DNA from 2 places in the Kitasatospora sp. NPDC001660 genome. Region 1 is predicted to be linked to the other one. Evidence: riboswitches for the same ligand, from Rfam matches in the RefSeq annotation. Region 1 holds a riboswitch; the other holds the start of a gene.

Region 1 (4,159 bases):
GCCCCCACACGTCGCGGCTCAGCACGTAGCCGAGGCAGGCCGATCGGTACTCGCCGAGGGTGAGGGAAGCGTGGGCGATCGGCGTGGCGTCCGCCGGGTCGTCGGCGTCGGCGCGCCGGGTGACGGCGAGCCGGTAGGTGTCGCGCTCCTCCTCCATCGCCTCCTCCAGGTAGAGGGCGAGCTGGTCGGCGCAGGTCTCCCGGTCGTGCGGTTCGAACGGGAGGTACCGGGTGACCTCGGGGTCGCCGTACAGCGCGTACAGCGCGTCCAGGTCTTCCGGGGTGTGGTGGTACTCGCGGATGGCCAGCCGGGGGCCGGTGAGTCGTACGGGGACCATGGCTGCCGACCCTATCCCCGGGCAGCGGTTACCGTTCGGGCTATGAACGACGAAGACCTGCAGCTCGCCCCGCGCACCATGGCCGCCGACCTGCTCGCCTGGGCGGCGGCGGAGGGCCGCACCCCGGTGGCCGAGGCGCCGGTGCGCGCGGTGCTGGCGCTGCTGGAGCTGGGCGAGGGCAGGATGCGCGACGGCTGGCCCGAACTGACCTCGGACGCGGTGGAGCACCTGCTGTACGAGCGGCTCCACCTGTACGTCCAGCCCGCGCCCGAGGAGGACCCGCTGGCGTACGGCGCGGCCGTACGGCTGCTGATCGACCACCAGCGGGCGGCGAAGCGGCTCAACGCCAAGCGGCAGGAGCGGCTGCACGCCGAGGCCGAGTGGCAGGGCGAGGTCGCGGCCGGGCTGCTGCGCCGGGCCGACCTGGTGACCTGGCCCCGGCTCTACGCGGTGCTGCTGCGTGCGCACGGGGTGGACGTCGCGGACGAGGCGGCGGTGCGGGACTGGCTGGCCGGGTTCCTGGAACTGGCGGAGGAGGAGCGGCTGGCCGCGTTCGCCGCGCTGGCGGAGGCCGGGTGGCTGGACGAGCCGGACGAGCGGGGCTGGGGCCCGGGCCGGGTCCTCTCGGTCGGCATGGCCACGGACGGCGCGCGGCGGCTGCTGGAGCAGGGCCTGATGCGGCGCAGCTACCGCAATCTGGCCGAGCTGACCGCGCTGGGGCGGCCGATGCCGGCCGAACTGGCCGGGGAATTCGGGGAGTTCGAGGACGCGGCGACGCAGGCGGCGCTCGCGCTGTACGGCGAGTGGACGGTGCCGGGACTGCCGCGGCTGCTGGTCGAGGAGTTCCCGGAGCTCGCGCCGGAGCCGGGGCAGGCGGAGATCGACGCGTACCTGGCGCAGTTGCCGCAGGAGGAGTGACGCCAAAGGCTGCGAAAAGGCCCCGACCTTGCGCGGTCGGGGCCTTCGTCCGCTCTTCGTTTCGCCGGAAACCCGGTGCAGGAGCTCAGGGGTTGAGGCCGTGCTGCTGGAGCCAGGGCTCCGGGTCGACCGGGGCCCCGCCGCCGGGGCGGACCTCCAGGTGCAGGTGCGGGCCGGTGACGTTGCCGGTGGCGCCGACCTTGCCGATCTGCTGGCCGGAGGCGACCTGGCCGGAGCCCTTGATGATCGAGGAGAGGTGGCAGTACCAGATCTCGGTGCCGTCGGGCAGGGTCTCGACGATCCGGTAGCCGTACGCGCCGGACCAGCCGGCCGAGGTGACGGTGCCCTGGCCGACCGCGTAGACCGCGGTGCCGGTGTCGGCGGCGAAGTCCAGGCCGGTGTGCAGGTGGGCCCAGTAGCGGGCGCTCTGGCCGTAGTGGGCGGAGAGGCTGTAGTCGCGCACCGGCAGGGTGAGGGCGGCGGCCTTGGCCTTCTCGGCCTCGGCGGCGGCCTTCTTGGCCTCGGCCTCCTTGACGGCGGCCTTCGCCTGTGCCTCCTGGGCGGCCTGCACGCGGGCGCCCTCCTCGGCGGCGGTGCGCTGGCTGTCGGCCTGCTGCTGGATGCGTGCGGCGAGCGCGAGGCCGGGGTCGGCGGAGAGGCCGACCGGGGTCTCGTCCGGGGCCTCGATGGCGGGCGCGGCGGCCGGGGTGGCGGAGGCGAACCCGGTGGCACCCAGGGTGGCGGCGACGGCGGTGACGCCGAGCAGCGGGGAGGCTCCACGGGTCTGACGCGGCATCCGGTGGCGGTTGGCCTCGGCCTCCGGGGCCGGGAACTCGTCCTCGGCCGGGCGGGGGTGGTCGAGGAGCTGGGTACCGGCAGCGGGGCCGGCGGGCTGTGCCGGGGTGTGCGTCGACGCCACGGAGGCGCGCTCCTTTCCTTCCTTCGCGCCTACCGGGTTAGCTGACGGGTTCGGAGCAGGAAGGTCTCCTACGGCCGGGCCGGGGCCCCGCCGATTCACCCCAAGGAACGTGGTTCCCCGGCTCCCTGGCCTGCCCGGAGGCCGGCCGGCGGGATTAGGCGACGGCGCACGGTGCCGTCTGGGTACGGCGTTTCGACCGCGCTGCGTTATCAAACGTTAATCCCAGGAGGCTCTGATTCCAAGCCATCCGCCTGGGACGGCCGACGACCGGGCGGGCGACTTGTGCCCTATGAACGTTTTGCGGCTACTGCCCGTCCCTGACACTACTTAACGTGATTGGACGCCGACGAACGGCGGCCCGGGCGGCCCCATCTGAGTACTTCTACTCATGTGCGACCGGCCGGGCCGCCGCCATCCTGACGCCATGAACGCACCGATGCAGTCACGCACCACGGCCGCGTACTACGTCCAGGCCGTACTCTCCTTCGCCCTGTCGGGCCCGCCCTCGCCATCGGGATCGCCTACCTGCCGGTCGGGGCCTGGACCCGGGCCTTCCTCGGGGTCGGCCTGCTCTACACCGTCACCTCCGCCTTCACGCTCGCCAAGGTCGTCCGGGACCGGCAGGAGTCGGCCGAGATCGTCACCCGAGTGGACCAGGCCCGGCTGGAGAAGCTGCTCAGCGAGCACGACCCGTTCAAGGTCGAGGGGGTCTGAGGGCCCGTCGCCGCGGGGCATCGCGCCGGCATCGCGCGGATAGCTTGACGGCTATGGCTATTAGCCTTAGCTTTATGGCTATCGGCGGTACCGCCGATGCCACCGCAGCAGCGGACCGAGGAGGCCCACCATGAACGGCACCATCACCCCGAGCACCCAGTACCTCGACGTTCCCGGCGGCCGGATCGCCTTCGACGACACCCGGCAAGGCGAAGGCGCCCCGGTCGTCCTCCTCCCCGGAATGCTCGACACCCGGCACGCGTACCGGTACCTCGTCCCACTGCTCACCGCCGCCGGCCACCGCGTCATCACCATGGACCTGCGCGGCTTCGGCGAGTCGTCGATCGCCTGGGACGACTACGAGCCGGGCGCGATCGCCCCCGACGTCCTCGCCCTGCTCGACCACCTCGGCATCGAGCGCGCCGTCCTGGCCGGCAGCTCCTACACCGGGGCGACGGTCGTCAAGGTCGCCGGGGACGCGCCCGAGCGGGTCGCCGGGATCGTCCTGATCGACGCCTTCATCGAGAACCTGCCGCAGAACGCCCTCATGCGCGGCATCGTCCACGCCATGGGGACGGTGGTCATCCACTGGCCCGCGTTCTGGGGCTTCTACCACCGCAAGCTCGCCTACCCGGGCGCCAAGCCGGCCGACTTCGACGCGTACGTGAACGGGCTCGTCGACTCGCTGCGCACCCCCGGCCGGAAGCCCGCCACCCGCGGACACGTCCGCGGCGACTCGGCGCCGGTCGGCTGGACGGCCGCGGTGCGGTGCCCGGCGCTCGTCGTCATGGGCGCCAAGGACCCCGACTTCCCGAAGCCGGAGGTCGTCGCCGACCGGCAGGTCGCGGCGCTGGGCGCGCGGAAGGCGATGATCGAGGGGTCGGGGCACTACCCGATGGCCGACAACCCGCGGGCCGTCGCCGACGCCCTGCTGCCCTTCCTCGCCGAGATCGCCTGACCCCCGATCGCCCGACCGTACGGAGAAACCGAGCCCATGCCCCGAGTCGGACTGACGCCCGAGCAGGTCGTCGACCACGCCCTCGCCCTCATCGACGACCAGGGACCGGACGGCCTCACCCTCGCCGCCGTCGCCGCCCGGGCCGGCGTCGCCACCCCGTCGCTGTACAAGCACGTCAGCGGCGGCCTCACCGAACTCCGGCGGCTCATCGCCGTACGGGTCACGGAGGAACTGGCCGCCCGGCTCGCGGACGCCGCCCTCGGGCGCAGCGGGGACGACGCCGTCGCCGCCGTCCTCCGCGCGTACCACGCGT
Region 2 (4,159 bases), on a different contig from region 1:
CTCGACGGCGTCCAGGGTCTCGGTCAGCGAGCCGATCTGGTTGACCTTCACCAGCAGCGCGTTGGCGGTGCCGGTCTCGATGCCCTTGGCCAGGCGCTGCGGGTTGGTGACGAACAGGTCGTCACCGACCAGCTGGACCTTGTCGCCCAGCTTGACGGTGATGGCCTTCCAGCCGTCCCAGTCCGACTCGTCCAGCGGGTCCTCGATGGAGACCAGCGGGTAGGCGGCGACGAGCTCGGCGTAGTACTCGATGAGCTCGGCGGCGGACAGGGCCTTGCCCTCGAACTGGTAGGCGCCGTCCTGGTAGAACTCGGAGGAGGCGACGTCCAGGGCCAGGGCGATGTCGCGGCCGGGCACGTAGCCGGCCTTCTGGATGGCCTCGAGGATGAGGTCCAGGGCCTCGCGGTTGCTGTCCAGGTTCGGCGCGAAGCCGCCCTCGTCGCCGAGGCCGGTGGACAGGCCGCGCTCCTTCAGGACGCCCTTGAGGGTGTGGTAGACCTCGACGCCCCAGCGGACGGCCTCGGAGAAGGACTCCGCGCCGATCGGGGCGATCATGAACTCCTGGATGTCGACGTTGGAGTCCGCGTGCGAGCCGCCGTTGAGGATGTTCATCATCGGGACCGGCAGGACGTGCGCGTTCGGGCCGCCCAGGTAGCGGAACAGTGGCAGGTCGCTCGCCTCGGAGGCGGCGTGCGCGACGGCCAGCGAGACGCCCAGGATGGCGTTGGCGCCGAGCGAGGACTTGTCCGGGGTGGCGTCCAGGTCCAGCATGGCCTGGTCGATCAGGCGCTGCTCGGTGGCGTCGTAGCCGACCAGCTCCGGGCCGATCTGCTCGATGACGGCCAGGACGGCCTTCTCCACACCCTTGCCGAAGTAGCGGTTCTTGTCGCCGTCGCGGAGCTCCAGCGCCTCGAAGGCACCGGTGGAGGCACCCGACGGGACAGCGGCACGACCGGTGCTGCCGTCGTCGAGGCCGACCTCGACCTCGACCGTGGGGTTGCCACGAGAGTCGAGGATCTCACGGGCTACGACGACATCGATGGACGGCACGAGGCATCTCCTTGCGGAAGCAGGGTCCTGCTGACGGTGGTGCGGTCAGCGGGACGATTGCGGAGTCGTTACGACCAGAGCCTAACCGCACGGGGTCCCGGGGCCACGCCGACCTCGGTCCCGTCTCAGCGTGTGGCCGTGCTACTTGCCGGTAGTTCACCTGCCGGCCCCGTGGAATGGGCCGAATGCGGACGAAAGGGGCCGATCCGGGGTCGGCCCCCTCCGCGTGTCGCGCCGTCCGCCGTCGGTCGGGCGGTCAGCCGAGGTGCAGGACCTGGCCGGGCAGGATCAGGTTCGGGTCGCCGCCGACGGTGGCGCGGTTGCCGTCGTAGACGGACTGCCAGCCGCCGGACACGCCTTGGGCGGCGGCGATGGTCGACAGCGTGTCACCGGCGCGGACGGTGTAGTCGTGGCCGCCCTGCGGGGCGGCGGCGTGCGGGGCCGCGGCCGGGGCCTGCTGCTGGGGCTGGGCGTACTGCTGCTGGGCGTGCTGCTGCTGGGCGTGCTGCTGCTGGGCGTGCTGCTGCTGGGCGGCCTGGCCGGCGTACTGGTGGTAGACGCTCTGGTGGCTGGTCCAGTGCCAGGCGCCGTTGCTCTGGTACCAGTACACCTTCGCGTCGGCGTCCCAGCCGGCCTTGCCGGAGAAGCCCGAGGCCTGGGTCTGCTGCTGGGGCTGGGCCTGCTGGGCGTGCTGCTGGTACTGCTGGTGGTACTGCTGCTGGGCGGGCATCTGAGCCGGCTTCGGCTGGGCCGGCTTCGCCGCGGGCTGCTGCGCCGGCTGGGAGTGCTGCTGGGCGGCGGGCTGGGCGTCCGAGGTGTCGACGGCCGCCGGGGCGCCGCCCTTCGACAGGCCGGCCTTCTTCGAGCAGACCGGCCAGGCGCCCGGGCCCTGCGAGGCCAGGACCTTCTCGGCCACCGCGATCTGCTGGCCCTTGCTGGCCTGGTTGGCCTGCGGCGCGTACGCGGTGCCGCCGAACGCCTTCCAGGTGCTGGAGGTGAACTGCAGGCCGCCGTAGAAGCCGTTGCCGGTGCTGATGCCCCAGTCGCCGCCGCTCTCGCACTGGGCGACGGAGTCCCAGGCGGAGGCCGGGGCGGCGGAGGCGCCGGTGGCGGTGAGGATCGGCATCGCGAGTCCGACGCCGGCCACACCCGCGGCGGCGATGGCCTTCTCGGTCTGGGTGCGACGACGGTGACGGCCGGTTCCAACGAACAGCATGAAGGGGTCCCTCTCCGCACGCCTGCGAGGTGAGCTGTCGGGTTCGGACCGGGAGGTGGCCCGGCCGCCGTCTGCGGAAACGATTCCGCTCGGGCGGCTTCACCCCAAGCCGTGGAGGAACGGCAACAAACCTGGTTCCCCCGCCCCTGCCCAGGGTTCTGGTCGGTTTCCCGTGGTGCGGCGGGCAGGACTCGGCGTTCCGCACTCGGGGTCCGCAGCTGCGAACTCCAGGGAGAGTAGACAGATCCTCAGATCAATCACAAGCTCATATCGCAGATATCACACAGACATCACGGCGCGTGGTCGATCGCCTACCAACGGCGGTTGTTTGTCCGGATTGATGGGTGTTCACACCAGGCATGTGGACCGGTTTGCGACGTATCGTCAGCATGGTGGAGCGTCCGCGAGCGCATGCGGCGAGCGGCTCTCGGGACTGAATTCGACCGGTAGTTCACGCAATCCGCGCATGATCAGGCCACCGCGCCAGCGCAGTTCCTCGGGGCTTTGCGCCAGCGCGAGATCGGGCAGCCGGGACAGCAGCGTGGCCAGCGCCGCCCGCCCTTCGAGCCTGGCCAGCGGGGCGCCGATGCAGTAGTGGATGCCGTGCCCGAAACCCAGGTGCGGATTGTCCGTTCGGGCCAGGTCCAGGGTGTTCTCGTCCGAGAAACGGGCCGGGTCCCGGTCCGCCGCGGCCAGCACCACGAGCACCGGGTCGCCGACCGGGATGTCCACCCCGCCGATGGCCAGCGGGCGGGTCGCGAACCGCCACGTCGCGAGCTCCACCGGCCCGTCGTAGCGCAGGAGTTCCTCGATCCCGGTCTCCAGCAGCGCCGTCTCGCCGCGCGCCACCGACTCCTGGAGCAGGCGGCGCTGCTCCGGGTTGCGCAGCAGCGCGTACGTCCCGTTGCCGATCAGGTTGACGGTGGTCTCGAAGCCCGCGAAGAGGAGGATGAACGCCATCGCGGCGGCCTCGTTCTCGGTGAGGTGCTCGCCGTGGTCGCTCGCCCGGATCAGGCCCGAGATCAGGTCGTCCCCGAGGTCCGCCCGCTTGCGGTGGATCAGCTCCAGCAGGTACGCCCGCATCCGCTTCACCGCCCGCCCCACGCCGCCGCGTTGACCGCCGCCATGGCGGATCATCATCCCGGCCCAGTCGCGGAAGTCGTCCTGGTCCTCGGCCGGCACGCCGAGCAGGTCGCAGATCGCGTAGATGGGGAGCGGGAACGCGAACTCGTGGATGAGGTCCGCCGAACCGCGCTGCGCGAAGCCGTCGATCAGACGGTCGGTGAGCTGCTGCACCCGCGGCTCGAACTCGGCCACCCGGCGCGGTGTGAACGCCTTCGACACCAGGCGGCGCAGCCGGGTGTGGTCCGGCGGGTCGATGTTCAGCAGGTGGGTCATCAGGTCCGCCTGCCGCTCCCCCGGGATGCCGACCCGGCCGGTGCGGTGCGCCTGCTCGCTGTGGTGCGCGGGGTTCTTCGACAGCCGGCTGTCCGCCAGCGCCTGGCGCGCGTCCGCGTACCGTGTCACCAGCCAGGCCTCCACCCCGCTCGGCAGCGTGGTGCGGTGCACGGGGGCGTGCTCGCGCAGCCAGGCGTAGGCCGGGTACGGGTCGGCGGCGAACTCCCAGGTGAAGAGCGGCGGGCGGGCGGCGTCGGGCTGAACTGGCATGGGTCGACCGTATCCGGTGGGTCGGGGGCGACTCGCCATCCACGGTGCGTAACCGGCTCGTCAACGGCCCGGGGGCGGCGCATCACCACCTTGCGAACGGTCTGTGGACAGTGCGTGGACAGGCCTTGGACGGGCCTTGGACGGACGGCAGGCGTGAGCCTGGTCACCTGAGGGGTAACCCCTGTTGCGGAGGGTCAGGACGTGCCTACGATCCTCGGCAGAAAT

The links. Region 1 has a riboswitch for cyclic di-AMP ahead of ACWCXH_RS30130 (M23 family metallopeptidase). Riboswitches for the same ligand answer to the same signal wherever they lie in the genome.
Region 2: it holds a riboswitch for cyclic di-AMP, as region 1 does, so the genes downstream of both, ACWCXH_RS25680 (transglycosylase family protein) here and ACWCXH_RS30130 (M23 family metallopeptidase) in region 1, are expected to answer to the same signal.

The regions. Positions count from the first base shown of each region.
Region 1 is NZ_JBSFGU010000038.1:19,930-24,088, forward strand. It holds gene ACWCXH_RS30120 (GNAT family N-acetyltransferase) at 1-337, opposite strand, end outside; gene ACWCXH_RS30125 (hypothetical protein) at 380-1,255, shown strand; gene ACWCXH_RS30130 (M23 family metallopeptidase) at 1,341-2,174, opposite strand; cyclic di-AMP (ydaO/yuaA leader) riboswitch at 2,187-2,345, opposite strand; partial or broken gene ACWCXH_RS30135 (YiaA/YiaB family inner membrane protein) at 2,599-2,888, shown strand; gene ACWCXH_RS30140 (alpha/beta fold hydrolase) at 3,019-3,846, shown strand; gene ACWCXH_RS30145 (TetR/AcrR family transcriptional regulator) at 3,883-4,159, shown strand, end outside.
Region 2 is NZ_JBSFGU010000027.1:7,084-11,242, forward strand. It holds gene eno (phosphopyruvate hydratase) at 1-1,050, opposite strand, end outside; gene ACWCXH_RS25680 (transglycosylase family protein) at 1,307-2,266, opposite strand; cyclic di-AMP (ydaO/yuaA leader) riboswitch at 2,272-2,440, opposite strand; gene ACWCXH_RS25685 (cytochrome P450 family protein) at 2,651-3,934, opposite strand.